Regions from separate parts of the Brevibacillus sp. YAE8 genome, predicted to be linked through region 2. Evidence: riboswitches for the same ligand, from Rfam matches in the RefSeq annotation. Region 2 holds a riboswitch; the other holds the start of a gene.
The links. A riboswitch is a leader RNA that binds a small molecule or an ion and turns the genes downstream of it on or off. The one in region 2 is predicted to bind FMN.

Region 1 (15,234 bases), on a different contig from region 2:
CTTGTTAAAGGTTCCCTTTACGCGGAATTGAGCCCAGAGCGACAGTCCGAATGCAATGAGAATCAGAAAATCCATCGGGTGAAAAAACATTGAGCACTCACTCCTCGTTTTTATCTACGAAATATGCACAATAGCAGTTCCTTACACATTTTGTCCCATATCCATGTATACGAATAAGTGTCATGGCAGTTTCACTATTTTTATTGTACAATCTCTGACCAATCTTGACAATATCATCGTCGACTTATATGTGCTGGACCAAACGGGCAAAAGCATAAAAAAAGCAGACACATCCTCTGGCGGGAATGTGTCTGCCTGGCACGCCTAGCGATCGTGGTTTTGCGTTTTGTGATGCTCGGTCTTGCGCGGATTTTGGAAGCCGACGACTTCGAGCATCTTGCTGCTCGCTTTGGAATCCAGCGTCTTTTCCGGAGCTTGCGGGTACGTCTTTTCGCCTTTTGACACCTAGATCGCCTCCTCGCGATGATACTCTCGTGCAGTCGTTAGTATCTCCAAAAAGCAGGGGAGCGGGCTTGGCAATGCTTGTCTTGCCGTCAGGCGCACACATTTTTCGCCAAGCTACGCGTTCAACTGGGCGAAGGCGCGGTCGACAGCCGCAATCGTTTCCCGGATGTCGTCCTCCGTGTGAGCGGTGGTGATGAACCACGCCTCGTATTTGGAAGGCGCGAGGCAGATGCCTTCGTCCAAAAGGAGGCGGAAGAAGCGGGCGAACAGCTCGCCATCGGCTTTTTGCGCGGCATCGTAGTCGCGGACTGGCTCGTCCGTAAAGTAAACCGCCATAGCTCCTTTGACGCGGTTGAGCTGAATGGTGACGCCGTGCTTGCTCGCCGCGTCGCGAATGCCTTTTTCCAAAAGCGCACCGAGTCGCTCGAACTCATCGTACACGCCAGGCTGCTTCAGCACTTCCAGGCAAGCGATTCCGGCGCGGATGGAAGCGGGATTGCCCGCCATTGTCCCTGCCTGGTAGGCTGGACCGAGCGGCGCGACCTGCTCCATAATATCGCGGCGTCCGCCATACGCGCCAATCGGCAAGCCGCCGCCGATGATTTTTCCGAGCGCGGTCAGGTCAGGTGTTACACCCAGCAAGTTTTGCGCCCCGCCGTAGCAGAAGCGGAATGCGGTAATAACCTCGTCGTACACAACGAGCGCACCTGCTTCGTGCGCGATGCGGTTTACTTCTTCCAAAAAGCCTGGCTCCGGCGTGACGATACCGAAGTTGCCGACGATTGGCTCGACCAGCACGCACGCTGTTTCGCTACCCCACTTGCTCATCGCTTCGGCAAACGCGCCGATGTCGTTGAACGGAACGGTAATCACTTCGTTGGCGATGCTTTGCGGAATGCCGGCGCTGTCCGGGATGCCCAGCGTGGAAGGTCCAGAGCCTGCCGCGACGAGCACGAGATCGGAGTGCCCGTGGTAGCAGCCCGCGAATTTGATGATTTTCACGCGTCCGGTGTAGGCACGAGCCACGCGAATGCACGTCATGACGGATTCCGTACCGGAGTTGTTGAAGCGGATGCGCTCCATCGACGGGATCGCTTCGCGGATCATGTTGGCAAAAGTTACTTCCCACGGAGTCGGCGTCCCGTACAGCGTGCCGTTCGCCGCCGCTTCGCAGATCGCTTTGGTTACATGCGGATGGGCGTGGCCTGTAATGATCGGGCCATACGCCGCCAAATAGTCAATATATCGGTTGCCGTCCACGTCCCAGAAATACGCGCCCTGGGCACGCTCCATCGTCACGGGCGCTCCCCCGCCTACGGCCTTGAAAGAACGGGAAGGGCTGTTTACCCCACCGAGAATGACATCCATGGCTTGTTCGTGCAGCAGCGCGGATCGTTCACGTTTCATGCGTTTTTCCCTCTTTTCTTTTCGAAAAAGTCCTTCATTATCTTAACACAGCCAAAGACACCTGAATATGGATGGGGAGCTATAGCTGGAAAAAAGGAAAAATGATACAATTTTCAAGCAAATCACTACACATAAAAGGCGGTAGTTCACCATGAAACTTGAGTGCATCTCCATCAAAGGAAGCGGCAATACCAATGAGGAAGCCTATGTGATTTCCCAGACCGGGCAGGTGTACGCGGTGATTGACGGCGTGTCGTCGCTTGTTCCGTACGAAAACCGGGCCGGGCAAACCGGAGGAGCGATTGCGGCAGAGTTGGTGAAAAGGCAGCTTGAGGCGATGCCCCACGATGCGGTTTTGCCCGATTACCTGGCGCGCGTAAACGAGCAATTGCGCGAGCAGATGCGCGAAGGCGGCGTCGATCTGGCGAAAAAAGAAGCGCTGTGGGGAGCGGCGTGCGCGGTCGTCCGCGTGAAAGACAACTGCCTCGAATACGCCCAGAGCGGAGACTGTATGATTTTTGCCGTCTACGAGGACGATGCGGTGCGGCCGCTGACCTACCCGCAAGTCCGCTTGCTGGAGCAACAGGCACTGGCAAGCTGGGAAGCAGGGATTCGCGAGGGGCTGTCCACCCGCGTCGAGTTGCGCGAGCGATGTATGGAGATCCTGATTCATAACCGCTACCAGGCGAATGAACCAGGAGGCTACGGTGTTTTGAACGGCGATCCCGCCTGCGCGGATTTTGTGGAGTATGGACGGGTTAACCGGGCGGGGGTAAAAGCGCTGGTGCTGGCAACCGATGGACTTTTCATGCCGGCTGCTTTCGGCGGTGACGAGCCAGGCTGGGAGGAAACGGCGCTGCCGATCTTCCGCAAAGGATTGCAGCGCTATGCAGATGAACTGATTGCGCTGGAAAACAGCGACCCGGAATGCATTCGCTACCCCCGCTTCAAAAAGTCGGACGACAAGACAGGGATTGTCCTGTTTTTGCGCTGATAGTTTGCTACAGTTTGCCTTTTGCACATTTTCACATGCTCGTATACACTAACAGTTGTTATTTGAAGCAAGCCAAAAAGGACGGTTTTCCATGATCCAAGTGAAGCATTTGCAAAAGGAGTTCCGCATCCACCAGGCCAGATCCGGCCTCGGGGGTGCTTTTCGTGACTTGTTCAGCCGCGAGTACAAGACAGTCAAAGCGGTGAATGACCTTTCTTTCACCGTGGAAGAGGGCGAGATGTTCGCCCTGATCGGGGAAAACGGCGCCGGGAAATCGACGACCATCAAGATGCTGACGGGCATTTTGACCCCGAGCGACGGCGAGATCGTCATCAACGGCTACGTCCCGTTCAAACAGCGCGAGGAATACGTGCGCTCCATCGGCGTCGTCTTCGGGCAGCGCTCACAGCTTTGGTGGGATTTGTCCCCGTTGGAGTCGTTTCGCCTGCTAAAAAGCGTCTACAAGGTCGACGAGACAGAGGGCGAAAAGTGGCTCGCGCGCTTGATCGAGGAGCTGGAAATCAGCCCGTTCGTCAGCCAGCCGGTGCGCAAGCTGAGCCTCGGCCAGCGGATGCGCTGCGAGGTAGCGGCTTCCTTGATCCACAAGCCGCGGCTGTTGTTCCTCGACGAGCCGACAGTCGGGCTGGACGTGCTGGTGAAGCAAAAAATCCGCGAGTTTTTGCGCAATCTGAACGAGACGGAAAACATGACCATCCTGCTGACCACGCACGACGTTTCCGACATCGAGGCGCTCTGTAAACGGGTGCTGGTCATGGACAAAGGCAAGCTGATCTTCGACGGCCTGCTCAGCGACCTGAAGGAAAAGTGGGGCAATGGCACAGAGATTTCCTTCCAGATGAAAAAGCGCACCTCCGCAGCCGAACTGCGCCAGACACTCGGCGAAATGCCGTGCGAAGTCACGCAGGAAAACGACTTCACCCTGAGCGTCAAGGTGCCGCAAAGCCAGGAAATGCTGCCGTTCGTCCTGTCCACGGTTATGTCGTCGTTCGAGGTCAGCGACGTGAAAATTATGGAGACGAGCACAGAGGACATCGTCCGCAACATTTACCAGGTAGATACAGAGGTGCGGGACCATGCATAGGCTCTACATGGAACTGATCCGCATGCGGTTTTTGACCATGCTCGCCTACCGGGTGAACTACTACAGCGGCATCATCATTTACGCGATCAACATCGGGGCCTACTACTTTTTGTGGGGCGCCATCTACGGCGACCAGCAGCAGCTTGGCGGGCTATCGGTCGAGCAGATGACCTCCTACGTGGCGATCGCCTGGATGTCGCGCGCTTTTTACTTTAACAACATTGACACGGAGATCGCCCAGGACGTTCGCGAGGGCAAGGTCGCCATCGAAATGATCCGTCCCTACAACTACTTGTCGGTGAAAACGGCGCAGGCGTTCGGGGAAGGGATTTTCCGCTTTCTGTTTTTCGCGGGGCCGGGGATTTTTCTCATCAGCCTGATTATTCCCTTTCACTTCCCGGCGACCGCGACCGGCTGGGGGCTGTACCTGCTCAGTCTGATGTTCGCTTTTCTCATTAATACGCAGATTAACCTGCTGACGGGTCTGTTCACGTTTTTCCTGTTCCGCAACGACGGGATGATGCGGGCGAAGCGGGTCGTCGTCGATCTGATGTCCGGCCTCGTGCTGCCGATCAGCTTTTTTCCCGGCTGGGCGCAGACCGTCATGGGCTTTCTGCCGTTTCAGGCCGTCAACTACTATCCGAGTCTGATTTTTACCGGAGCGATTACCCCTGGACGGGCCTGGGAATTGATCGGCTTTCAGGCGATCTGGATGGTTGTCATTCTGGTCCCCATCCTGGTTTTGTGGCGTATGGCCCGAAATCGGCTGGTCGTGCAAGGAGGGTAGACGATGCAAAACGTGAAACATATTATCGGCATTTTTGCCGACTACCTGGGCCAGTATTTCAAGACGAGGCTTGCCTATCGGGCTGACTTTCTCGGGGAGCTTGTGTCCAACCTCGTTTCCGAGTTGATTAACCTCGTGTTCATCATCGTCGTGTTCACGCACGTCCCGATGATGAAAGACTGGACGCGGGACGAAATCATTTTCATTTACGGGTTCTTTTTGGTGCCGTATGCGCTGTTCTCGATGTTTTTCGGCTTTTGGGACTTCAACGAGCGCTACATCATCCGGGGCGAAATGGATCGCATCCTGACCAGGCCGATTCACAATCTGGCGCAGGTTTGTCTGGAATCCATCGCGCCGGACCGCATTTTCGGCATCATCACGGGCCTGATTATTATGGGCTATGCGGCGATCCAGCTCGACCTGTCGTTTTACTGGTACGACCCGCTGATCTTCATCGGGCTGGTCGTGAGCGGCGCTCTCATCTACGGCGGCGTGTACACAGCGATTGCGGCGGTCAGCTTTTTCTCCGATTCACGGACGGGAATCGCCCCGATGATCTACAACATTCAGCAGTACGGCCGCTATCCGGTGGATGTGTACAACAAAGCTATCCGCTTCGTGCTGACCTATGTACTGCCGTTTGCCTTCGTCGGCGTCTATCCGGCTGCCTACTTTTTGCGCAAAGAAGTCTGGTACACCTACGCGGCGTTTACTCCGCTCGTGGCTGTCGTTTTCTTTGGCCTCGGCCTGTTTGTCTGGAACTGGGGAGTCAGCAAATATCGGGGAGCGGGTTCGTAGCAGTCGCGGCCTGATTCGATGCTGGAGGGGCCGAATGTATATTTTTATTTGCGGCTCGTTATGGTAACATTAGAGGTAACAAGCGAAAAAAAGACCGTCCGGCGGCAACCGGAGCGGTCTGTGCAATGGAAGCTTCCCTCAAGGGGTTCGGCTCAAAATTTCTGGAAGAATAGACCGCTGGAGTTGGGACTCAAGGGCGGTCTATTTCTTTTTGGTCAAGGTAACTACCAACCCGATCAAAGCGACCAGGAGCATATCCTATTAAATTCATCGGAAAACAATAAAAAATTGTCGATTTAGCCGTTTCCTCTATTGTCAAATCAAAAAAGCGCAGTATAATATGCAATAGACAACTACACAATTCCTTCGGGGCAGGGTGCAATTCCCGACCGGCGGTGAGCGTGCCACGAGCACGTTAAGCCCGCGAGCCTCCCTAGCTTGTTAGCAAGCGACGGAGTGCAGGATCTGGTGAGATTCCAGAGCCGACAGTACAGTCTGGATGGGAGAAGGATGACGACAGTACGTTTTCTGCACGTGCTTGTTTGCCTGTGCAAACGGGAAAAGCTGCAAAAGGGGCATGCAAAATCAGCACCTTTTGTTTCGCGAACCTGTTTCCTGCACATGCTTTGTCATACGCCTGTAATCTGCCCTGAGAATCTTTCTCAGGGTATTTTTGCGTTTCCGCAGGCAAAGCGTATGAGTAGCAACACGTGTGGCACGACCACTGTTGCCATTCCTCAAAGAAGGAGAACAAAGAGGAGATGGTACACATGAAAGAAACAGCCTTGCATTCTTCGCGCAGAGCAACCCAGCGGATCGTGACGATTCCGATGCTGGCCGCCGTTGCCTTTATCCTGCAATTTTTGGAGGTTCCCGTTCCGCTGATGCCGAGCTTTCTGAAGCTTGATTTCAGCACGCTGCCAGCGTTGATCGGCGGGCTTATGTACGGTCCGGTGGCCGGAATCATCATCGAAGTTTTGAAAAATACATTGCACTTTCTGTTTAAAAATGCAGACGGACTGGTGATCGGCGAGATTGCCAATGTGATTGCCGGCGCCAGCTTCATTTTGCCGGCTATCCTGCTGCAACGCAGCGGCCAGGGCAAAAAAGGTTTTCTGACAGGGCTTGCGCTCGGAACATTGCTGATGACGGTCGTCATGGCTGTCGCCAACGCATACGTCCTGCTCCCGGCTTACGCTGTGCTCTACCATATGCCGATGGCAGAGCTGCTTGCGATGTTCAATGCGACGAGCGTCTGGTCCCTCGTCTTGGTCGGCATTGTGCCGTTCAACATTTTCAAAGGCGTCGTGCTCGCCTTGGTCGCCTATCCTGTTTACGCCAAGCTGGGCGCTCGCCTGGCCCTGCGTACCACAAATTGACATCGGCCTTTCGACTTGCTAAGATATGTTCTTAAACGAACCGTTTTTGTGAAAAAGGCTATGAAAGGACCCGCAGCTATTTCCCTTGTTCCAGAGAGTCGGCCCTAGTCTGGAAGGCTGATACGAGGCATACCTGCACCCCATCCTGAAGCCGCCAGCGACGAGCTGGTCCGGTCGCCCCGCCGTTATCGGGTTGGAAAAGAGGACTGTGGCACAAGCCATGGTCAATCAGGGTGGTACCGCGGAAGTCAATCCTCCGTCCCTTTTGGGATGGGGGATTTTTTGCATTTCATGCGAAGAAAAAAGGAGCGTAGAAGGATGAAAGAGGACAAAGCGTTTGTAAAAGAAATTACACCGCAGTCGGAAGATTTTTCGCGCTGGTACATTGATGCGATCAAAAAGGCGGACCTGATGGACTACACCCCGGTGCGCGGCTGCATCGTCTTCAAGCCCGACGGCTTCGAGCTGTGGGAGCGGATTCAGGAGGCGATGGACAAACGGTTCAAGGAAACCGGACATCGCAACGCCTACTTCCCGATGCTGATTCCCGAGTCGTTTTTCCAAAAAGAAAAAGAGCACATCGAGGGCTTCAACCCAGAACTGCCATGGGTGACCGAAGCGGGCGGCGAACAGTTGGAGGAAAAGCTCGCCCTGCGCCCGACCTCGGAGACGATCATCGGCCACATGTACAGCCAGTGGATTCAGAGCTACCGCGACTTGCCGATCCTGATTAACCAGTGGGCCAACGTGTTCCGCTGGGAAAAGCGCACGATGCCGTTTTTGCGCACATCGGAATTTCTCTGGCAGGAAGGCCACACCGCCCATGCGACAGAAGAAGAGGCGCGCCAGGAAACGATGCAGATGCTCGAAATTTATCGCGAAGTAGTCGAGCAGGAGCTGGCGATTCCGGTATGGAAAGGGCAAAAGACGCCGAGCGAGCGCTTCGCGGGTGCGGTTGACACGTACTCGATCGAAGCGATGATGAAGGACGGAAAAGCCGTGCAGGCGGGCACCTCGCACTATTTGGGCGACAAGTTTGCGCGCGGCTTCGAGATCAAGTTTTTGGACCGCGACAATCAGTTCAAGTACGTGCATACGACCTCGTGGGGCAGCTCGACGCGGCTCATCGGCTCGATGATTATGGTGCACGGCGACGACCGCGGCCTGGCGCTGCCGCCACGGATGGCGCCTACGCAAGTCATCATGATTCCGGTAGGTCCGATGAAGCTGCGGGAAAAAGTGATGGAGGCGTTCGATCCGCTTTTCGACGAGATCAAAGCGGCAGGGGTTCGCGTGCGTGCCGACTTGCGCGAAGAGACGCCGGGCTGGAAGTTCAACGAATGGGAAATGCGCGGGGTGCCGCTGCGCCTGGAGCTTGGGCCGCGCGACGTGGAAAACGGTCAGGCGATCCTGGCCCGCCGCGATACGGGCGAAAAAGTGACCGTGCCGCTGGCGGGAATTGCCCAGACGATTGCGAAGCTGCTCGAAGACATCCAGCAAAACATGTTCCAAAAAGCGCTGGCCTTCCGGGAAGCTCATTCTCATCTCGACGTCGACACGATGGAGCAGTTGGCTGCGCACATCGCCAACTGCGAGAGCGAGAACCGCCCAAGCGGCTGGGTGCTGGCCGGCTGGTGCGGAGACGACGCTTGCGAAGCCAAGGTCAAGGAAGAAACCAAATTTACCTCCCGCAACATTCCGTTCGATCCGCCTGCCCAAAAAGCAGCCTGCATTTGCTGCGGCAAAGAGGCGAAGCATACGGTCTGGTTCGGGCGGGCGTACTAGGCGGTTCTGGTAACGCATACGCTTGAACCGAAAACAAGGGAGTGCCCCTCGCGTGAAAAAGAGGGCACTCCCTTTTTGCCTGTGCGAAAAACTTAGCGGCCGAGCACCCAGTCGGCAAAAACCTGTGCGTCGGAAAAGCGGTAGTCCGGCTCCGGATCGAAGCTTCCGGCCTTTTGCGTGACGGGCAGCCAATCTACCCCGACCGTCGTAAGCCCTGCCGCACGCCCGGCCACGATGTCGGCATCGCTGTCGCCTACAAAACTCGTCTCCCCGGCCGTTGCGCCAAGCTCTTTCAGCGCAGTAAAAATGCCTTCCGGGTGCGGCTTTGGCTGGCTCACGTCATCGCCTGTAATCACGACGGAAAAATACGTTTCCAGTCCCCACTCGCGCAAGGAAATATCTGCGCTTCTCCGTCCTTTTCCCGTGACGATTCCCATCTGGACTCCAGCCGCGTGCAACTGCTCCAGCATGCGGGCGATTTCCCCGGGGTTTTGCACCCGGGCATGCTCGCTCGTGTAGATGGCAAAAAAATGATCCAGTGCCGCGGCATGCTCGTGTGCGGGCAGCCTGTTTTGCAAAATGCCTGTCTCCGTCGGCCCGAACAGCGCGACGATTTGCTCGTCTGTGTAATGCTCCTGCAAAAAGCGCTGAAAAGTCGAGCGAAAAGCCGTGAAGATGAGCGGGAGCGTATCGGCGACGGTTCCGTCAAAATCAAACAGAATGGTGCGCATCATCCACCCTCCTTTTGGGCTGAAAAGCAAAGAAAAACCATCTTTCTTGATGGTTTTCCTGGTGTGGTTCTCTGCTTTTTACAGAGGCTTGTCCTGATCGTCTGCATCCTCAAACGGTTCTTCCGAATCGTCAGTCGGGTCAGCAGGCGTCAACGGGAACAGAACGTCGAAAAACTTGAATTTGCGGCGTCCCGGCTCGTTTTTAAAGCCTTTGTACTTCTGCAAAAGATCGCTGATGTCGTCGACCAGTTGGTTGCGTTCTTCCTGGCTCAAATAAAATTCAGTCAGGTTAAAAGCAAACGTGTTCTGGTATTCCTTGCGAACATCCTGATCGCTTGCCACGAAGCGGTTGAGTGTCCTCATGAGATCCTTTTCTGTCGTGCGAAACGGAGTGAACATGACGTCACTCAATTGCTGTGCGTTTTCCTCAATCATAAGCTGAAGCTTAACCTGAATCACCTTGGCGACTGGCTCGTAATATTTCTCAACGATGGAACCTTTGACGCGGGTATCCACCTGTTCGAGCAAACCAACACGCACGAGCTCCTTCACGTGGTAGTGAAGACGTGCAGCATTTTCGCCTAGTTCCGTAGCGATTTGTTTGGCCGTACGCGGCTCCAAATCCTCGAAGAGTTCTAAAATCTTAACCCGTTCTGCTATGGCAAGGGATTTAAGCGCTTCTGGATCGGTTACTTCAAAAAACTCTTTCATGCCAATTCTCACCATCCAACTGACTAGGCCATTTTTTTATTTTTCTTAATTAATTCTATCGTTTTCTGATTGAAAGCGCAACGTATATGCGGATGAAGTGCCTGTAAGCTTGTGGTAAAATGAGACAAGTGATTTTTACGGAGGGATGAGCATGATCGCAAGCGGACAAGCCGCGCCGTTATTTACATTGCAGGCCAATCAGGATCAGACGATTTCACTTTCCCAATTCCGCGGGAAAAATGTTGTGCTTTATTTTTATCCGAAGGACATGACGCCAGGCTGCACGACAGAGGCGTGTGATTTCCGGGACTACCATCCGCAGTTCGCTGAGCTGAATACAGTCGTACTCGGGATCAGCCCGGATTCAGTCAAATCGCACGACAAGTTTATTACCAAGCACGAGCTGCCGTTTCCGCTGTTGGCAGACCCGGAGCACGAGGTGGCAGAAGCGTACGGAGTGTGGGTGCTGAAAAAAATGTACGGCCGCGAGTACATGGGGATCGAGCGGACGACCTTTGTGATCGACAAGGAAGGAAACATCGCAAAGGTCTGGCCAAAAGTAAAGGTGAAAGGGCACGTACAGGAAGTGCTTCAATTCATCAAGGAAGAGCTGCAAGGCTGACAGGCAGAGTTGATACATAGAGGAGGAGCATTTCATGAGTGTGTCTACAGAGTATGTGGTTCAATCCTTTTGCCAATTGGCGAACATCCCGAGTCCGTCCGGCAACACAGCCAAAGTCATGGCGTGGGTAGCGCAGGAGCTGGAACAGCTCGGCGTCGAGTACAAGCGGACGAACAAAGGCGCGATTGTAGCGACTGTGCCGGGAGCGCGTGACGACAAGGCACGCCTGCTGACAGCGCACGTCGATACGCTTGGCGCGATGGTCAAGGAAATCAAAAGCAACGGCCGTTTGAAGCTGACTTTGATCGGCGGTTTTGAGTTCAATGCAATTGAAGGGGAGCATTGCACGGTGGAAACCGCGAGCGGCCGCCTCGTCACCGGAACGATTTTGTCCACGAAGGCTTCCGTCCACGTGTACGGCCGCGATGCAGGCAAGGCGGAAAGAACAGACGTCAACATGGAAGTGCGCCTGGACGAAAAAGTGACAAACAGGGAGCAGGTGCAGGAGTTGGGCATTTCCGTCGGGGATTTTGTCTCCTTCGACCCGCGCGTGACCGTCACCGACAGCGGCTTCATCAAGTCCCGGCACATTGATGACAAGGCGAGCGTCGCCATTTTGCTCGGCGTGCTGAAGGAGCTTCGCGAATCCGGACAGCAACTGCCATACACCACGCACTTTTTTATCAGCAACAACGAAGAGATCGGCTATGGCGGCAATTCCAGCATTCCGGCAAACGTCGTGGAGTATTTGGCGGTGGATATGGGCGCGATCGGCGACGGCCAGACGACAGACGAATACTGCGTCTCCATTTGCGCGAAGGATTCCTCCGGGCCGTACCACTACGGTTTGCGCAGCCATTTGACCCGACTGGCCAAAGAAAACGGTTTGAACTACGCGGTAGACATTTACTCGTATTACAACTCAGACGCGAGCGCGGCGTTGCGGTCAGGGTACGACATCGTCCACGGGCTGATCGGCCCTGGCGTGGACGCCTCCCACTCCCATGAGCGCACGCACAAAGAAGCGCTGGAAAATACGGCGAAGCTCATCATGGCTTACCTGGCTTCCGAGGAAATGCAAGCATAGGAGGACGGCATGAGCAATATGTATCAATGGGCCGATTACTACGATTTGACGCAGCGCGGCGTTGCGGGCGACGTCGATTTTTACCTGGAAGAAGCGAAGCAGGCTGGCGGCAAAGTGCTCGACCTTGCTTGCGGCACCGGGAGAATCGCGATTCCGGTCGCCCAGGCCGGGATCGAGGTGACGGGCATTGACTTGTCGCAGGAGATGCTGGCGCGCGCGCAGGAAAAGGCACAAGAACAAGGCGTGACCACAGGGCTTACGCTGCTTCAGGGAGACATGCGCAGCTTCGATCTTGGCGAGACTTTTTCGCTCATCATGATCCCGTTCCGCTCGTTTTTGCACCTGTTGCACATTCAGGAGCAGATGAAGGCGCTCGGCTGTATTCGCAAGCATCTGGCACCTGGCGGAAAGCTTGCGATGAACGTGTTTGTGCCCAAAATCAATCATTTTTACGAAGAAAATGAAAAGATGTCGCTGCGCGGAACGTATCCACTGCCGTCCGGGGGAGAAGTGTTGATGTGGGATTACACCCGCTACGACCACTTCCAGCAACTGTGCGAAGTGACCCGCATGTACGAGCGCACAGATGCGCGCGGCACTGTGGTTGAACGAGTGAATGGACGCTTTGCGCTGCGCTATATTTTTCCGACCGAGCTTCACCACCTTTTGCGCCTGAACGGGCTGAAGGTGACCAGGCGGTACGGCAACTTTGCCAAAGCGCCTTTTGATGCGAGCAGCACGGAATTGATTGTCGTTTGCGAGTCGGTGTAGCACCTTTCCAGACTTTCCAGACAAAGAAAAAAGGCGGGGGATACGGATGAAGATTTACACGAAATCAGGGGATAAAGGCGAGACTTCACTGGTGGCGGGCGTGCGCGTGCCGAAGTTCGCGGATCGCGTCGAGGCATACGGCACGTGCGACGAGGCCAACTCGCAAATCGGGCTGGCCCTGTCCCTGTTGCCCGCAACGGAGGCGTGGCAGGAGTTGCAGGATGTGTTTCACATCATTCAAACCAAGCTGTTCCATGTAGGCGCGGAGCTTGCCACACCGGAAGGGAAAAAAGTAGGCTGGCCGATCGGCGAAGAGGATGTGACGTTTCTGGAGGAGCAAATCGACAAGCTGGACGCAGGGCTGCCGATGCTCACCAACTTCATTTTGCCGGGCGGCCATCCCGCTGCCGCTGCCTTCCATATTGCCCGCACGGTTGTCAGACGCGCCGAGCGCAAAGCCGTCCATGTGGCGCAGCAAGAGCAGGTAAATCCGGCAGTCGTCAAATATCTCAACCGATTGTCCGACTATCTTTTCGTCGTCGCCCGTCACGTAAACAAAGAGACAGGCTCCGTGGAAAAAACGCTGCATGAATAAGCAAAAAGGGGTTGTCCCATAAGTCGACTGTCCGACTTGGAGACGCCCCTTTTTTTGTGTGAAAACATCTGGCTGTTGGCTGGATTCATGCGTTTGGTTGGGGACAGGCCCCTTTTGCTTGAGCCAATACTATCTATCGGAGGTAAGTAGAGATTCCTGGGCGAAACGCGATTTTTTCAGTAGGAAAAGTGTCGTACAGCCGCTGGCCGTCGCGGCAGGCATTGCCTTCGAGCAGCATGGTCAGTTGCGTGTTGGTGATCGGAAAAAACGAGAAGCCCTCCAGCATGTTGACGACAGGCTTCATGAAGGCGAGCGGGATGTGCACTTTGCGAACCCGCTTTTTGCCGATTGCTTCGCCGATGGCATCGAGTATTTCTCCGTAGGAGATCGGATCAGGCCCGCCCGTTTCATAGATTTGATTCGTCGCAGCGGGCAGGCTCAATGCCTGGACAAACACATCCGCTACCGTTTTCCGCGCTACGGGCTGCAAAGGATAGGAGCCGTCGCCGATAACAGGAGTGACAGGCATGCGCACCAGATCCGCGAGCATGTTGACGAACTCGTCGCCCGGACCGAAGATGACCGATGGCTGAAAAATGACGTACGGGATTCCGCTTGCGATCACGAGCTGCTCGGCTTCGTACTTTGTGCGGTGGTAGGCGCTTGTCGCGTTTGCTCTGGAACCGAGGGCGCTCATGTGGACGAAGCGCTTTACGCCCGCCTGCTTCGCTGCCTCCACGACGTTTTTCGTGCCCTCGACGTGAATTTTGGGAAACGTAATCCCTTTGCCCGGCTGCTCGCGAATGATTCCGACCAGGTGAATGACCGCCTCGCAGCCTGCCATGGCGCTTTTCAGCGATTCGACGTCCAATATGTCTCCGGCTGCCAGAGAGACGCTTCCCGGCCCGGCCTGCCCGTGGTGCAGCTTGTCTTTTGAGGCTTGCCGCGTCAAGCAAACGGCATCGTGACCTTCGGCAATCAGCCGCTCCAACACGCCTTTGCCGACAAATCCGGTAGCTCCCGTCAGGAAAACCTTCATGCGTATCGCCCCCCGTTAAATCTTTCCAAGCCCATTTTACATCAGCACAGCGGCATCGTGCTATTGCTTGCGACGATTGCCGAGCCGATCAAGATCGGTATAATGTAGGAAAAAGGGGGATATATTTATGGCACAACGCAAAGTACCCGTCGCAGACATTTTGGATACGCTTCAGCAAATGTACCCGGATGCCCACTGCGAATTGAACTATACAACCCCGTTTGAGCTGTTGATCGCGACCATTCTTTCGGCACAGTGCACGGATAAGCGGGTGAACGAGATTACCGAGCCGATGTTTAAAGAGCTGAACCGGCCGGAGCACTACCTGCATCTCACCCAGGAAGAAATGGAAGAGCATATAAAAGGGCTGGGCTTGTATAAAAATAAGAGCAAAAACATTTTGGAGGCCTGTAGAATCTTGTTTGAAAAGTACAACGGGGAGGTGCCGCAAACGCATGCCGAGCTGGAAGCGTTGCCGGGCGTAGGGAGGAAGACGGCCAATGTCGTTCTCTCCAATGCGTTTGGCGTCCCGGCTATTGCGGTCGATACTCACGTGTTCCGCGTGGCGAACCGCCTCGGTCTTGCCAAAAGCGACAACGTAGACGAAGTGGAGCGCCAACTGATGAAGCGCATCCCGCGCGAAAAGTGGTCGGATGCCCACCATTGGCTGATCTGGCACGGCAGAAGAATCTGTGCGGCGCGCAATCCGAAGTGCGATCAATGTCCGCTGCAATCCATGTGCAAATACGCTCTGACGGAGGCCAAAAAAGCAGAGAAAAAAGCGCCTGCGAAGCAAGCTGGCAAACAAGCCGCCAAGCCGAAAGCGAAGCCCAGAGCGAAAAAGGAGCCGAGCATTTCTTGAGGGAAGCTCGATTTCCAGTTCTTTCTCCTCAATTCCGCGTAATGGATATTGACAGTTTTCGCCGAATAGACGTACACTTATTTAAAGTAATTCTAA
Region 2 (15,234 bases):
ATCATGCCCGCTCCTCCATGTAAAGCCGTTGACGTAACTATTCACCTGTTAAAAACCCATTTACACAAAAAAAATTACATTACTCTTCCTACCAGGCATTCCCTTTACTTTCCTTCATTGGTTTAGCACTTCATTCACAAAAAATATCAGCCAAATAACATGAATCAAGAATGGGATCTATGTGTGCTTTCGGGCAAACGAAAAAACGGGAGCCGCAGCCCCCGTTTCGCACCCAGACAAGCGATTCGTGTCGCTTAGGCGAACTGCTTGGACAGGTTCGCCATTTCAATCGCTGCCGTTGCCGCTTCCCAGCCTTTGTTGCCCGCTTTTGTGCCGGCGCGCTCAATCGCTTGCTCGATGTTGTCCGTCGTCAGCACGCCAAAAATGACCGGAATCCCGGTGGAAAGCGACAGCGAGGCGACGCCTTTGGCTGCTTCGTTGCAGACGTAGTCGAAGTGCGGAGTCGCTCCGCGGATGACCGCGCCCAATGTCACAACCGCGTCATAGCGCCCCGACTCGGCCATTTTTTTCGCGATCAACGGAATTTCAAAAGCGCCCGGCACCCAGGCCACGTCTACGTTGTCTTCCTCTACGCCGTGGCGCTTCAACGCATCGAGCGCACCGCCTACCAGCTTGCTGACGATCAGCTCGTTAAATCTTCCTGCTACAATCCCTACGCGCAAGCCCGTTCCTACCAAATGTCCCTCAAATGTTCTCATCTTCTCCACTCTCCTTAGCCTTTGAAATGAAGCAGGTGTCCCAGCTTCTCCTGTTTGGTCGACAAATACCGTTTGTTGTGCGGATGTGCCTGCATTTGCAGCGGCACCCGTTCCTCCACCTTCAGCCCGTAGCCGTCCAGCCCCCGGATTTTGCGCGGGTTATTGGTCAAAAGCCGCATTTTTTGCACGCCCAGGTCGCGGAGAATTTGCGCCCCGATGCCGTAATCGCGCAGATCGGCGGGGAATCCGAGCTTTTCGTTCGCCTCCACCGTATCCAGCCCTTCCTCCTGCAGCTTGTAGGCGCGCAGCTTGTTAATAAGCCCGATGCCGCGGCCTTCCTGACGCATGTACAAAAGGATGCCGGAGCCCGCCGCCTCGATCTGCTCCAGCGCAGCATGCAGTTGCGGGCCGCAATCGCAGCGGTGGGACCCGAAAATATCTCCTGTGAGGCACTCGGAATGCACCCGGACGAGAACGGGCTTGGCCGAATCAATCTCGCCCTTGATGAGCGCCACGTGCTCTTTGCCGTCCAGCTCGTTCGTATAGGCGGCGATCCGAAAATCGCCATAGCTCGTCGGCAGGCTCACTTCGATTTCTTTTCGCACGTGCGATTCGGTGCGCATCCGGTAGGCGATCAGATCGGCAATCGTAATCAGCTTCAAGTCGAAGCGGCGAGCGATCTCCACGAGCTGCGGCAACCGCGCCATCGAGCCATCCTCGTTCATGATTTCGCAAATGACACCTGCGGGCACGCTCCCCGCCAGCCGGGCGAGGTCCACCGCCGCTTCGGTATGGCCCGCCCGCCGCAAAACGCCCCCGGCTCTCGCAATCAGCGGAAAAATATGCCCCGGCCTGCGAAAGTCCTCTGCCGTCTTCCGCTCGTCCAGCATCGCCAGCACGGTCTGCGAACGCTCCTGCGCCGAGATGCCTGTATGCGTGCTCACCTCGTCAATCGACACGGTAAACGCCGTCCCTTGCTTGTCCGTGTTGTGCCTGACCATTGGGGTGAGCGCAAGCCGCGCGGCCTGTTCCTCCGTCACCGGGACGCAGACAAGACCGCGCCCGTGCGTCGCCATAAAGTTAATCATCTCCGGCGCAGCCGCTTCCGCCAGGCAGACGAAGTCCCCTTCATTTTCCCGATCCTCGTCATCCACGACGATGATGGCTTTTCCTTGGCGCAAATCTTCCAGCGCCTCTTCTATGCGATGAAACATGGGCTTGTCCCTCCTCGTTCAAACGAATCCGTTTTCCTGCAAAAAAGCCATGCTGATTTTCGCGCCTTTTGCTTCGGTCTGATTGCCGCCTGCTGGCTTGCCGCGATAGCCCAAAAGCCGCTCGACGTACTTGCCGATAATATCTGTCTCCAGGTTCACCTGATCGCCCGCGCGCCGATCGTGCAGGCTGGTTGCTGCCAGCGTATGCGGGATGATCGACACCGAAAAATGCGCATCGGCAACGTCCACGACCGTAAGACTGATGCCATCGACGCAGATCGAGCCTTGCCTGATGACGTATCGTAACAGCTCCGGCGCGGCTTCGATGCGAAACAGCACAGCGTTGGCGTGCGGCTCTCGGGACAAAATCGTGCCCGTTCCGTCGATATGCCCGGAGACGATATGCCCGCCAAAGCGGTCGCCCAGCCGCATCGCCCGCTCCAGATTGACCCGCTGGCCTGTGCGCAGGTGACGGAGGGTTGTCTTTTTCATCGTCTCCGGCATGACATCTACGCTAAAATGCCGAGCCGAAAAAGACGTGACCGTCAGGCAAATCCCGTTGACGGCGATACTGTCGCCGAGCTTGACGCCTTCCAGCACCCGCTGCGCCCGAATGACCAGCCGACTCGCCTGCCCGTTGCCTGTGCTGGATTCCAACGTTCCGACTTCCTCCACCAGTCCGGTAAACATCGGCCTTTTCCTCCTCTTTGTGCTTGCTGAACAAAAATTTGCTCCCGTCGTCTGGCGACTGCTGCTCTCTGGCGCGAATGCGCAGAAAACGGAAAACCTGCTTCCAGCTACTTTTCCCATAGCGGATAACCGCTTATGCGCACGTCCTGCTCATCCAGCAGCTCGACAGTTGCATCCGCAAGCCGGACAGTCTGATCCATCGTGGCGAAGCCCGGTCCGCCAAATGGCGTGGGCGCGCCGCTTCCGCCGATCAGCTTCAACGACACGTAGCTGACGATCTTCTGAATCGCGCGCGCCTGTAAAAACGCCCCGTTCACTGCCTGCCCGCCTTCAACCAGCAGCGAAGTAATCCCGCACTCGCCCAGCGTATCCAGTACGTTTTCCACCGAAATTTGTCCGCTTGCCACAAACAGCCTGACGCCTTTTGCCGCCAATGCCGCACGCTTTTCTGGCGGAGCCGCCTCTGTCGTGAAAATCCAGGTCGGCGCATCCGCATTTTCGATCACGCGCGCTGCAAGTGGCGTGCGAAGCTCGCTGTCCAGGACGATCCGCACAGGCTGCCGCCCATACAACTGCTCCCCTTGTCTGGCCGTCAAAAGCGGATCGTCCGCCAAAACGGTTCCTACCCCGACCAAAATCGCATCGTGCTGTCTCCGCAGTTCGTGCACCTCCGCGCGCGCCCGTTCGCCCGTGATCCAGCGGCTGTGTCCTGTGACCGAAGCGATTTTGCCGTCCAGCGTGCTCGCCGTTTTCACCGTCACAAACGGGCGCTTCGTCGTGATGTAGTGGAAAAACACCTCGTTGAGCCTTTTCGCTTCCGCTTCGCCTACCCCGACGAGCACTTCCACTCCTGCGGCGCGCAGCTTCTCCACGCCTTTTCCAGCCACGAGCGGATTCGGGTCCAGCGTCGCAATCACAGCCCGGCGAATCCCCGCCGCCACTACCGCATCGGCGCAAGGGGGCGTTTTTCCGAAGTGGCTGCACGGCTCCAGCGTCACGTACAAAGTAGCGCCAGCCGCCTTTTCCCCTGCCATGCGCAGCGCATGCACCTCCGCATGCGGCTCCCCGGCACGCAAATGCGCGCCCATGCCTGCAACTGCTCCGTTGTTCACCAGGACTGCACCGACCAGTGGATTGGGGCTGGTCTGGCCGTGGGCCGAGCGCGCCAGCTCCAGCGCCAATGCCATGAACCGCTTGTCCTGCTCCATGTAAAACCTCCTTTTTCCTGCCTGGATTCCAGCCAAAACAAAAAGCCCTCGAAACCTCAAGCGTTTCAGGGCACAGGGAAAGAAGCCTTCTCGCATTCGTTTTTTGCAAAAATAACGATGCCAAAAAGCGCAGTCAGCTCTTCTTCCATCCGGACTTTACCGTCGGCTCTGGAGTTGCACCAGATCAGTCGCAAACCGTCACGGTCCACGAGTCGCGGGCTCAGACGATGGTTCGCCATCGCCATTACCGCCGGTCAGGAATTTCACCTTGCCCTGAAGATTTTCGCTATGAAGTTGCGGAACAAAAAACGCCCGTGAGAACATGCTCAGGGCGTAGGGAAAGAAACCTCGCAAATGCCTGTTTTTGAAAAAACAGCTCCGAGGTTATGCCAATACCTTCTCCCATCCGGACTTTACCGTCGGCCTTGGATTTGCACCAAGTCAGTCGCTATCCAACTGCGATAGCGAGTCGCGGGCTCAGACGTGCGTTCGTCATTACCGCCGGTCGGGAATTTCACCCTACCCTGAAGGCTGGTATTCAGTTAGGCAAAGTATAGCACATTTTTCACGTTCGCTGTCATTTTTTTAGGCAGAAGTGTTTTTCTCCTGCCTGCAAGCTTTGTTACAACATAGTCAGCAGCTCGCGCAAATCCGCAATGTACGCTTGCGGTGCCACGTCATGGCGCTCCATGTCTTGCGCATGTCCCTGGTAGGCGATAAACGCCACCTCCCCGTCCTGCGCGGCTTTTCCGTCAATCCAGGAATCCCCGACCATCGTCCAGGCCGAAGCAGGCATATCGGGATACTGCCTGCGAATGTAATGAATCCCGGACGGGTGCGGCTTCAAGGTCGTCATCTGCTCGCGCGCCACAATCTTCTCGAAGCAGCCCGCAATACCGGTTTGGTGCAGCGCTTCCTCTGCGGCAGCGTAGGCGTTGTTGGTCAAAATGAACAAATGATGCCGCTCCATGAGCTGCGCGAGTACTTCCTGGGCATGGTTCTCGAGAACAGCCTCGTGCATTCCCGCCTTTTCGATTGCCGTGACGGCTCCCCACATCTCCTGTTCGAGCTGGCTGGTCAGCCTGCCCGACTTTCGGCCAAGCTCGATTAGTTGCGAGGCGGTATGGCTGTGCCAGTCGAAGGTCGGCTCTATCAGACCATGCTCCGTCCACAACTGAAAAATTGCCCGCTTCATTTCCGCAAAATTGATCTTCGAGTGCAGCAGCGTATTGTCCATGTCAAAAATGATGCCTGTTGCAAAGCGTCTGTTCATTTCCTTTCCAGCCCCCTCGTCTTCGGTCCGTTCCCATCTCTTGCGCTCGCAAGCCGCTTTTTTCAGTATAGCAAACAAGCTGCTCCCCCGATTTCCGAATGCTGGAAACAAGACTTTTTCCATATGGAGAACCAAAAATGACATAGTAATATTTTCTACGTATGATGAAGAGGAGCTGATGATACGTGATGAAAAAGAAAGCGTGGGCGCACGTCGCTCTGTCGCTCTTCGCAGCAGTGGCGATCAGTGCGTGCAGCCAGCCAGCTTCAGTGGATCAACCAGCACAGCAAGCGGAACAGCAAACACCGCAACAGTCAGCGCAGCAACCAGCACAGCAGACTGCGCAACAGCCGACCCAGCAAACTTCCGGCGACACTGCTGCCCAGCCTGCCTCTGAACAGAAGCGGCCGGAATATCTCCCAGCCGATTTCCCGCTCCCGGAGGTCGCCGAAATTAGCACCTCGCATTCCGAAATGAAAGACGGCAAAAAGTCTGTCCTGCTCATTTTCAGCACAAAGGAAAGCATGCCAGCCGTAACCAAGCTGTACAAAGACTACTTCAAGACGCAAAACCTCTCTGACGCCGGGCAAACCATCGACGACTAAAACATCATTATTCAGGGAGGCAACGTCGAGAAAAAACAGTCCTGGTCGATGATCGGCGGCCCGCTCAGCGGCCAGGAAGGCGTCATCGAGCTGACTGCCACCTGGGCGGAGCAGTAAGCAAGGGCAGCCATCTCCATGAAAAAAGCGACAGCTCGCACGCTGCCGCTTTTTTTCGTTTCCGCCGCGCCTTCTACGGGCTGTCGTCCATACCTTCCATGGGCGCACGCGGCACATCCGGCTTGCCTTCCGGATTGTTGTACAAATACTGCGGCACGTCGCCGATGATGAGGGAGTGCGTGATCGGGATTTTCGTCGTAACCGTCTGCTCCTCGGTCGCAAACGGAATGACGATGCGCAAGTCGACCTCTACGAAAATGTAGACCGTGGCGAGCACCATGTTGATGCCCGCCTCCTTCAGCTCTGTCTCCAGCTTCGTTTTCACAGAGCCGATCGGCACGAAGGTCACGGGCAAGTTCGGCCCCATTTGCGCCAGAAACGTATTCCCTGTCGCCAGGCCAAGCGGAATCGTGCGGTCCACTTTTTCCGTCTCGAACTCCTGGAGCTTGTTCTGGACGCGCGAGGTGGTTTCGCCGACAATTCTTGCGTACTCCTTGAAGTTGAACTGATACGCCTGAATTTGCCCCTCGTTGTTCTTCTCGATCTTCACGATCTGGTTGAAGTCGACGCCTTGCTGGGAAATCCGCTTGGTGACCGCATCCGTAATCGCTTCCTTCGCCAATTGCTCTGCTTTTTGAGTAGCCAGGATCAACAGTGTCGGCTCCAGCCGATGCTGCAAAAAAACGAGCGTCTGAATCGACAGCACAAAAAAAATCACCAGCGCGATCAAAAACGCTTTCGTTCGGGAAAGCGGGTTTCTCCAACGCCGACGGGGTCGAAATATAGCCACTCCCGTCACCTCCCAATTGGTACATCCTATGGTGAGTGACGGGAAAAAAGACTACCCGCGACGAGCGCCGCCCGCTTGCTGTGCCTTGCGCACATAGCATCCCAGACCGAGCAGTGCCAGAGCCAAAAGCGCCTGCGCGACGGCGACCATCGCTGCCAATCCTAAGACAGCGGAAATCGCGGGCGCCGCCAAAAATCCGACAAAAAACCCGCTGCGGCTAAACAAGCCCTGTACCCCCAGCACCTTGCCGCGCACCTCGTTTTTGGCCTGCTGCAACAGCGTGCTCTCCAATACTTGAGCCGCTCCGCCAAAAAGCCCCGCGCCCGCGAGCAAAAGCAGCGCCCAAACCGCACCGTCGGCGGCAAACGCAAGCACGATGAACACAGCCAGGAGCCAATGCGCCCCCAGCATCCCAGGCCAAGGCACAACGGGAATGCGCGCCACCAGATAAGCGCCGAGCAGGCCGCCGACACTCATGACTGACCACATCATCCCGTGCAAGGTCGCGTCCCCGTGGCTAATCTGATCTGCCAAAAACGGCAAACCGTAGTTATGCGAAGCCGTGCTGATCGACAGCGGCGCAGCCAGCAGGCTGATGGCAAGCAATACGGGCGCGCTTTGCAAATACCTGACGGCTGCCCGCATGCCACGCTCCTTTTGCTTCCCCCCGCTGTCTCCGGCAGAGCGCTCGCCAGCCGCCCCGCTTTTCGGCCATGCCCGGCTCTCCCAGCGCATCCGGGTCAAGAGCAAAGCCGAGAGGAAGAAGCTGGCTGCATCTGCGCCAATGACGAGCGCGTAGCCAACACGGTCAGTCAAAAAGCCCCCCAGCACAAAGCCCGCCATGCCTACGAGCGATTCCAGGCGCACCTTGAGCCCGTTCACCCACACCAGCCGCTCCATCCCGAACATCTGCGGCAGCGAAGCCTGAAAGCTGATCGTAAACAGCGTGTACAGCATGCCTTTGAGAAACGCTGCGGCAACCACGACATACGGATGCGGAGCAGCGATGATTGCGAGAAGCGCAAGTCCTGCTCCGATATCGCTTGCGATCATGGCATGCCTGCGGTCCATCCGGTCAGCCAGCATGCCCGCAAACGGGCTGAACAGCATGCCGCCTACCTGACGGGCGACAAAAAAGGCCGTCAGCCAAAAGGCGCTATGCTCAAATGTGAAAATCAACGCGCTGCACGCGATCAAATCCATTCGCGAGCCAAGCGAAGACAGCGCATTGACGTACAAGTAATGTTTTACGTTCATGTGTGCCAAACCTCCTGTCAGTCGCAGGCGGTTCGGACAGACGCCCCCCGCTACAGGGTGCGTACACTGATTGTGGCAGTTGACATGCGCATGCCTCCTCATGTGTTGAGTTGGGTACAAACCATTGTTGAACTTGGACAATCACTTTTGACGGGGGCCGTCCCCTCACCGTCTTCGTGCGGCACCAACTGCCGTATCCCCATGATAGAGCGAAGCAAGCTGCCTTGTCACGCCAAATCGTTTGACTGGCCTTCGCAAAAAAACGCGCTTCCCCTACGTCAGACTGCAACTGTTTCTCATATGGTAAGGGGAAGATCTCTTTTCGCCTCAGGAGGTTTGTCATGAATTTGCAACGTTTGGAACAAGCATTTGGCTCCCTCGTTTTCCCCAGTCACGCTGAGCTGAGGCAGGCGCTCGTTTCCCTTTCGCTCTGCCCAGAAGATATCGCGTCCCACATTCCCCAGCCTGAACATCTCCCCTACGGACGCAAAATTTTGTACCAGACGACGCACGTCGAAGTCGTCCTGATCCATCTGCCCAGCATGCAGGAGTCTGTCCCGCACAACCATGGCGATTCCTTTGGCTGGGAATGGATCATTTCCGGGACGCTCACCAATGTCGTCTACCTTCCTGCCGATCGCGAGGGAGAGGTGTTTCGCGCCCAGACAACCCATGTCAGCGCCGGAGACTGCTACTACGTCGCCCCCGGCGAAATTCACGCCATCCGCAACAACACAGACGCGCCGGTGTACTCGCTCAACGTCTACACGCCGCCGCTGCAAAACTCCCGGCAGTATCACCCGACCACTTCTGCGACCTGACGCAACGAACACACGCTCATGAAAAAAACAGTACGCCCCCCCACCGACGGCCGTACTGTTTTTTCTTCGCCTACAAATTTTCCGTGATCTCCGACAGCTCGTCCGCGGAGCTGGCTACTTGCGCCACAGCCTGGTTCATATCCTCCATGACCTTGAAGAAGTTTTCCAGCTCTTTTTGAATGTGCGAGCTCTGCTCCTTGCTGTCGGAGACAGCGTTGATAATGCCCTCGAAAAACGCATTCGTCTCGTCCGTCATTTTTGTGCTCGACTTCACGAGCCCCTGGATTTCCAGCACGACCGATGACAGGACAGTCGTTTGCTGATTCGTTTTCTCGATCAGCTCCCGCACGCCGAATACCGATTTTTTCGTCTGCTCGGCCAGCTTGCGCACCTCGTCGGCTACGACCGCAAAGCCTCGCCCCTGCTCTCCGGCTCTCGCGGCTTCGATCGCCGCATTGAGCGCCAGCAGATTGGTCTGCTCGGCAATCGCCGTCACCACGTCGACAATTCCGCGAATTTTTTCCGCGTTGTCCTCCAGCGTGTTCATTTCTTCGGAAATTTGCTTCACGCTCTGCTGGATCAGCCCCATCTGCTCCTGCTGCTTCTCCAGCTTTTCCTTGCCCTCCCGGGACAGCTCCTGCGCCTTGCTGGAAAAATCCGTGCCGTTTTCGGCGTAGCGAAGCACTTCGCGCGACTGCTCCGTCAGTTGCTCGACGGACGCGCTGTTTTCCTCCGAGACGGCTGCCAGCTCATGCGCGGAATTGGTCAGCAAAACCCGCAGTTCGTCCTTTTTGGCCTGCTCGGCGCGACGAACACGCTCATGTTCATTCTCGTATTCTTCCAGCACGATTTGCTGCTCGATGTTGAGAATTTTGCTCACCGCAGTGAGCGCCAGCACGAACTCATCCTTGTCCGCGATGTTTTTATGCAGAATATCCATAATGGATATGAACAAATTTTGAAACGCACTCAAGTACCATTTCGGCTCCAGTCCGATCCGCATGTGAATGATGGCGATCCTGCTGCGCTGCTCGATGTACGCGGCGTCGATACAGCCGTTGAACATCTCTGTGATATGGCGGGTCAGTGTGCCCTTCAGTCTGGCAATGGTGCTGTTTTTGTCCACAATGCTCATGAGCAGTGGTTCAGTTTCAATATTCGAATAAAAGAAGTCTACAATTTTGTCAATATTGCGAACGATAAGCGGTTGAAGCGCTTTGACAATCGACAAGTCCTCCTCTGTCAGATGGATCAGCGCCAGTTGCCTGGAGAGGGTGGTTTGCCCGTGAAGCTGTACTTTTCCCTGTTCCTTGCGCTCCTGGAAAAACGACTCCTTTTTGACTTTTCCTTTCAATCCAAACAGGCTGGAAAATGGACATGTACTCATACGCCGAACTCCTTTTTACCGAATAAAAAATGGCTGGACTAACCATATTAGGTAGAGTAAACGAATAATTTCCAATTGGCATATCCTTTTAATTATATACCCGATTCTTCTATCGTGTAAACCACGCCCCAAACAAAGAGAGCGCCCTTTCTCTTGAAAAGGAAGGCCCCCTCCACGCTCTACATCTCTGCTTTTTTCACTTCTGCCTTTTGCAGCTTCCAGCCCGTCTTGTCCCATTTCCACAGCGACTCGACGTAGGCAATCGTGTCGGCGTTGGCTACGCCGCTCACCCGCTGCACGCCCTTCAGCTCGCAGACGCCGTCGCGGTTCTCGTCCACAGGCGTAAGCACGCTGAAGCTGTTCGGCATCACCTCGGTCGGCGTCAGCAGCTTTCCGTCCTTGTACACCCCGTTTTCGTCGTATATTTTTTTGCGGTCAGTCAGGTCGAGAACGGTGGTATGGTTCGTCTCTTTGATGTGAATCGGCACTTTGTAGTTGTCCTGGTACGAACCGGTGATCGTCAGCGGCTGCGGCACCGGCAAAACGACAGGCTTGTTGTCCTTGTTGCCAAACAGGTAAAACTCCGATGTTCCGCCGCTGCCGCCCGTCGGCGCCTGGAGCAAAATTTGTTTCGTGCCGTTTCCGATGAAATCGCAAAAAGCCATGTCCGGCTGATACCCGCCATACGGCGTCGTAAAAAACACCGTCTTTTTCGCCACCGGATCTTGCACCATCACCTTCAGCTTTTCATAGTACGGGCTGTCAGCGGCAAAGCGGTGGCCGAGCAGCGTCACGACATCCGGACGCCCGTCTCCTGTGACATCTTGCCGTTTGATCTGAATTTCCTCATACACGCTCGGCGGCGGCTGAACCTGGCGCGCTTCCCGAGCGCTAACCGGTTGCCCTGCTGCTCCCGCGATCAACCCCCACGCCAGCACGGCTGCCATCCCTACTCGTTTACCCTTCCACATATGCATCCACCTTTTTACGTTTTCGCTATCGTTCGTAGTATGTTAGAAAAATCGCCAGGCCATGCCGTTATTTTTGCGAAAACTGCCCCGTTTCCAAAATGGCTAGATGCAGGAAAGTGCGGTACACTATTCCAAAGAACGTTGACCGTCTCTGGCAAGCAGACGAGCCGATTGTCATACGTATGAGAATGACAGCCAAACAAGGAGGCGAGACAAGGGTGGATACGCCAAAAAAACGGCGGGCCGCACAGGCTCCCCCCAGCCGCGAAGCGCTGCGCTCTGCCTATGAGCTGATTCTCACACGTATTTTGCCACGTCTGCCGCCATCCCCTCACTCTACTGGCAGGAGATGCACGCATGAAGATACGACTGATCGAAAACGGCCTCATAACGGAAATAGATGACGTGGAGGAAGCTGTCGCAGTGCCCGGAAAAGGCTTCTATTGGATTGACGCTTCTCCCTTCGACCTCGATATTTTGCAGCCGCTGTTCGGGCTTCACCCGCTCGCGGTCGAGGACTGCATCGACGAAGAAGAGCAGCGGCCCAAGCTGCAACTATACGACGACCATTATTTCATGGTGCTAAACGGCATCGCCTTCCACAATCAGGACATTTTCCTGCGGGAGATCAATATTTTTCTCGGCAGCCATGCGATCATTACCGTGACCAAGCAGGAAGCGCCAGAGTTCGCTTCCATGCTCCCCATCGTCCGGGAAAAAGAAGTGAACCACCCGGACACTTTTTTGTATCATCTCGTCGATCAGATTGTGGATCGGTATTTTGATGTGACGGAAAAAATCGAGGACTTGATTGAAGCGCTGGAAGAGGAAATTTTGATGAACACCCGCAAATCCCACCTCGACCAGATCATCGGGCTGCGCAGCGAGATTTTGTACGCGCGAAAAATGCTCGTGCCGCAACGGGATTTGATTGATGCCTTGCACAAAAAAGAACTCCCGCTGATTCGGCCGAAGCTGCGGAAGTACTTTGGCGATATTTTGGAGGATGCGAGCAAGATCGTGGAAAACTTCGAGACATTTCGCGACTTGATCGGAAACTTGCGCGAAGCCTACCAGGCAGCTCTCGCCGGGCGGGCAAACGATATCATGCGCGTGTTTACCGCCCTGACCACGATTTTCATGCCGCTGACGATCGTCACAGGGATTTACGGCATGAACTTCGACTTCATGCCGGAGCTGCACTCTCCTTACGGCTACTACATCGTGCTTGGCTGCATGGCGGCGATCGGCTTGACGATGTTCATCCTGTTCAAGAAAAAAGAGTGGCTGTGAACTGGCTAGACGAGGTCGCCACACGCCACGATCATCAGCGAAAGCATTTTCGACAAATCGCATTCATACGGCTGCGCCAGATCCTGCCCTTCTTCATTGACCAAGATGCGGATGATGGGCCGGCTTGGCATGCCTTTGTTGGAATCCACAACCACGCCGGATACGCCTGTGTTGAGCGTCACGCTCAAGCCTACCGGGTAGAGCGCAATCGTGTCGCGCAAAGCTTCGACATATAACTGGTCAAACAATACGCCTGACCCGGAATAGAGCACTTCCATCGCTTCGTGCGGCAGCATCCCCCGGCGGTAGACGCGATGCGAGGTCAAGGCGTCGAATACGTCAGCGACGGCCATCAGGCGGCCAAAAGGGTGAATCTCTTCTTTTTTCAGATGACGCGGGTACCCGGAGCCGTCCCAGCGCTCGTGGTGCTGGAAGGCGCAGTGCGCGGCGAGCAGCGGGATGTCGTCCTGCCTGCGCAGCATCTCGAAGCCGATTTCGGCATGCTTTTTCATCACTTCAAACTCTTCTGTCGTCAAGCGGCCCGGCTTTTTCAGGATTTCATCCGGAATGTGCATCTTGCCGATGTCGTGCAGCATGCCGCCGATGGAGATATCCAAAATCTCTCTTTCCGTACAGCCTGTGTTGATCGCCAGTGCCGTACTGTAGAGCGCGACGTTGAAGGAATGGCTGAAAATGTAGTTATCGAAGGCGCATGCGTCGGCGAGCAGGTTCATGGCTGATTTGCTGCCTTTCAGTTCGTCAGCGACAGCCGACATGACTTGCCTCAACTGGCGGCCCAGATTTTTGTCCGTTAACAGTTGCTGCCATTTTTGCGGCACTTCCTGAACACTGCGAAACGTATCGTGAATAATGGACATCGCCTGTCTGCGCGTGCCTTCGGAAATGACTGTATCCACCATGATATCGTCCGTGCGAGTATCTTCTATGTACAGGCTGTTGATGTTCTTGCTCTTGAGGCGCTCGATCATTCGCTGGGTCAGCTCTACTCCCGCCCCAACGAGTACCGTTCCGTTTTCTGCGTAGATGGAACGGGCAAGCTTGTCGCCCGGCTGGCATTTATGAATGGATTTCAGTCTCATTTCCAACCTTCGCCTTTCATCAGAGTACCCCTATTATAGCGTGATTCGACGTAATTCTACATGAAAAAATTTCTAGCTCCCAAGAAATCGCGCCCACAAAAAACACCTTCGTCTCATCGACAAAGGCGTCCTTGTTTCAGCGTGTATCGTTATCTGTGTATGCTACAGCATTTTGACGACGGCTTCCCGCCCGATCATGCCGGCCGTGATTCCTTGCGCCTCTGCTGTCGTCGTCACGGATTCCAGCGGCGCGTCCAGCAGCTCGTCGATCGTCTTGACGCCGACGGCTCTGCCCGCAATAATTTCGCGGCTGGCCAGCCGTTCATTCAGCAAGCCCACGTCCAATGCCCCGCACATGATGTAGCCTTTGTCTGTCGTCACCGCAAGCAATGTCGTCTTGGGCAGCCGCACGGTGACTGCGATCGCCGTCCCTTCCGGAAAGTGGATAGGCTGTACTTCGACCATCCCGCTCCCTCCTTTTCTCTCCTGCTTTTGCGTTACCATCCTATGACACAGGAGCCAAAAGTGTGTGCCGCCAAGCGGCGCATTCAATGCACGAGCGGTGCCGGGAACTGTTCATCCTCCATCGCGACCTTGCGCTTCATCACTTCGATCATGTACGTAGCCAGCATGTGAAACAGCTCTTCCTCGTCCATGCCCTCCACCAGCTCAAGCAGGTCGTCGCGCGTCTGCTCGTGCAAAACGCCGACAACCACTGCCGTAATATCCTCCTCGTCGCCATTGAAGTGTCCTTTGTACAGTTCGTAAACTTCGTCGATAAACCTCATCGCTCATCCCCCTTGCTTCTCTCGATAGCATGCCCAGAACCGGGCGAGGGCACTTTTTCCCATCTCGGCAAAAAAGCGTTTTGCACAAGCGCTGTGTCGGTAATCGTGCTGGCGATCACCTCGCGAAGCATTTCCGGAAGAAAATACTCGATCTCCCTGCCCTGCAGCAAATCGGGGAACAGGCGGTTGTACATGAACATGTCGACCGTTCCGACCCGATACTCCCGCTCCCTTGCCAGCGGCTGGCCGTTGACCTCGATCGCCACGATATGCGGCTCCTCGGAGTCCTCATACCGGATGCGCAGCCCGTCCACCGCCATCCAGCCTTCGATTTTGCCGCGAAAACCGCAGCCGCGCAGCTCGCGATGCACGATCTGCGGCTGGATCGCCTGCTCCAGCACGGCAGCGAGCTGACTGCCGGTGAGCGTCACGGCGCAGGCGTTGATCGGATGAGGCACACTTTTCAGCAGTTGGGCAAAAGTCAGGCTGCCGCGCTGCAAGTCAGACAGCAAAAGCCCTCCGTTGGCAATTCCCACTTCAGCCCCTGTCCACTTGCGAATGCTGGCTGCCAAAAAAGAGCCGAACGGAGTCTCCTCCGTCCAGTTGACGCGCAAATCCCGCTCCAGCCTGGCAATCGGCCGAATCAGGCTCGCATGGGCCCGTTCGTGTTCTTTTTGCAAAAAAGCGAGCAGCCGCTGGTCCGGCTCGTACTGCCCGGTTTCAAACAGCTCTGCCGAAACGTCTGCGATCTGTTTGGCCGCGCGGTCCCAGACGAGCCTGATGTGGCCGACGTGCTCGCCGAAGCGGCCCGTCTGGGCGATCAGCGTGTTGCCCACCCGTTCGCCATGCGGCAGCGTATGATGGGTATGTCCGCCGAGGATCACATCCAGTCCCTCGACCTCCTGCGCAAGCCGGCAATCGGTCGGGTAGCCGAGGTGAGACAGCAGGATGACGATATCGACAGAAGAACGCAAGGCGGCCACTTGCTCGCGCAAAACAGG

Region 1: another riboswitch for FMN. It lies ahead of AC27IT_RS26380 (ECF transporter S component); the one in region 2 lies ahead of ribD (bifunctional diaminohydroxyphosphoribosylaminopyrimidine deaminase/5-amino-6-(5-phosphoribosylamino)uracil reductase RibD).

What each region holds. Positions count from the first base shown of each region.
Region 1 covers NZ_BAAIYG010000044.1:4,293-19,526, reverse strand. Annotated here, with positions in the region: gene AC27IT_RS26415 (zinc metallopeptidase) at 1-90, opposite strand, end outside; gene AC27IT_RS26410 (hypothetical protein) at 325-465, opposite strand; gene AC27IT_RS26405 (glutamate-1-semialdehyde 2,1-aminomutase) at 580-1,872, opposite strand; gene AC27IT_RS26400 (protein phosphatase 2C domain-containing protein) at 2,024-2,866, shown strand; gene AC27IT_RS26395 (ABC transporter ATP-binding protein) at 2,958-3,968, shown strand; gene AC27IT_RS26390 (ABC transporter permease) at 3,961-4,755, shown strand; gene AC27IT_RS26385 (ABC transporter permease) at 4,759-5,556, shown strand; FMN riboswitch at 5,915-6,071, shown strand; gene AC27IT_RS26380 (ECF transporter S component) at 6,327-6,935, shown strand; gene proS (proline--tRNA ligase) at 7,254-8,720, shown strand; gene AC27IT_RS26370 (HAD family hydrolase) at 8,813-9,451, opposite strand; gene AC27IT_RS26365 (winged helix-turn-helix domain-containing protein) at 9,530-10,162, opposite strand; gene bcp (thioredoxin-dependent thiol peroxidase) at 10,314-10,784, shown strand; gene AC27IT_RS26355 (M42 family metallopeptidase) at 10,819-11,871, shown strand; gene AC27IT_RS26350 (class I SAM-dependent methyltransferase) at 11,881-12,642, shown strand; gene AC27IT_RS26345 (cob(I)yrinic acid a,c-diamide adenosyltransferase) at 12,689-13,237, shown strand; gene AC27IT_RS26340 (complex I NDUFA9 subunit family protein) at 13,371-14,276, opposite strand; gene nth (endonuclease III) at 14,404-15,138, shown strand.
Region 2 covers NZ_BAAIYG010000011.1:81,630-96,863, reverse strand. Annotated here, with positions in the region: gene ribH (6,7-dimethyl-8-ribityllumazine synthase) at 255-719, opposite strand; gene AC27IT_RS15315 (bifunctional 3,4-dihydroxy-2-butanone-4-phosphate synthase/GTP cyclohydrolase II) at 734-1,933, opposite strand; gene AC27IT_RS15310 (riboflavin synthase) at 1,952-2,623, opposite strand; gene ribD (bifunctional diaminohydroxyphosphoribosylaminopyrimidine deaminase/5-amino-6-(5-phosphoribosylamino)uracil reductase RibD) at 2,731-3,831, opposite strand; FMN riboswitch at 3,965-4,116, opposite strand; FMN riboswitch at 4,222-4,367, opposite strand; gene AC27IT_RS15300 (HAD family hydrolase) at 4,454-5,104, opposite strand; gene AC27IT_RS15295 (hypothetical protein) at 5,293-5,709, shown strand; gene AC27IT_RS15290 (hypothetical protein) at 5,721-5,867, opposite strand; gene yunB (sporulation protein YunB) at 5,900-6,625, opposite strand; gene AC27IT_RS15280 (MFS transporter) at 6,668-7,873, opposite strand; gene AC27IT_RS15275 (cysteine dioxygenase) at 8,215-8,694, shown strand; gene AC27IT_RS15270 (globin-coupled sensor protein) at 8,765-10,081, opposite strand; gene AC27IT_RS15265 (hypothetical protein) at 10,261-11,052, opposite strand; gene corA (magnesium/cobalt transporter CorA) at 11,410-12,345, shown strand; gene AC27IT_RS15255 (HD-GYP domain-containing protein) at 12,351-13,445, opposite strand; gene AC27IT_RS15250 (YunC family protein) at 13,608-13,910, opposite strand; gene AC27IT_RS15245 (DUF6154 family protein) at 13,994-14,233, opposite strand; gene AC27IT_RS15240 (bifunctional metallophosphatase/5'-nucleotidase) at 14,230-15,234, opposite strand, start outside.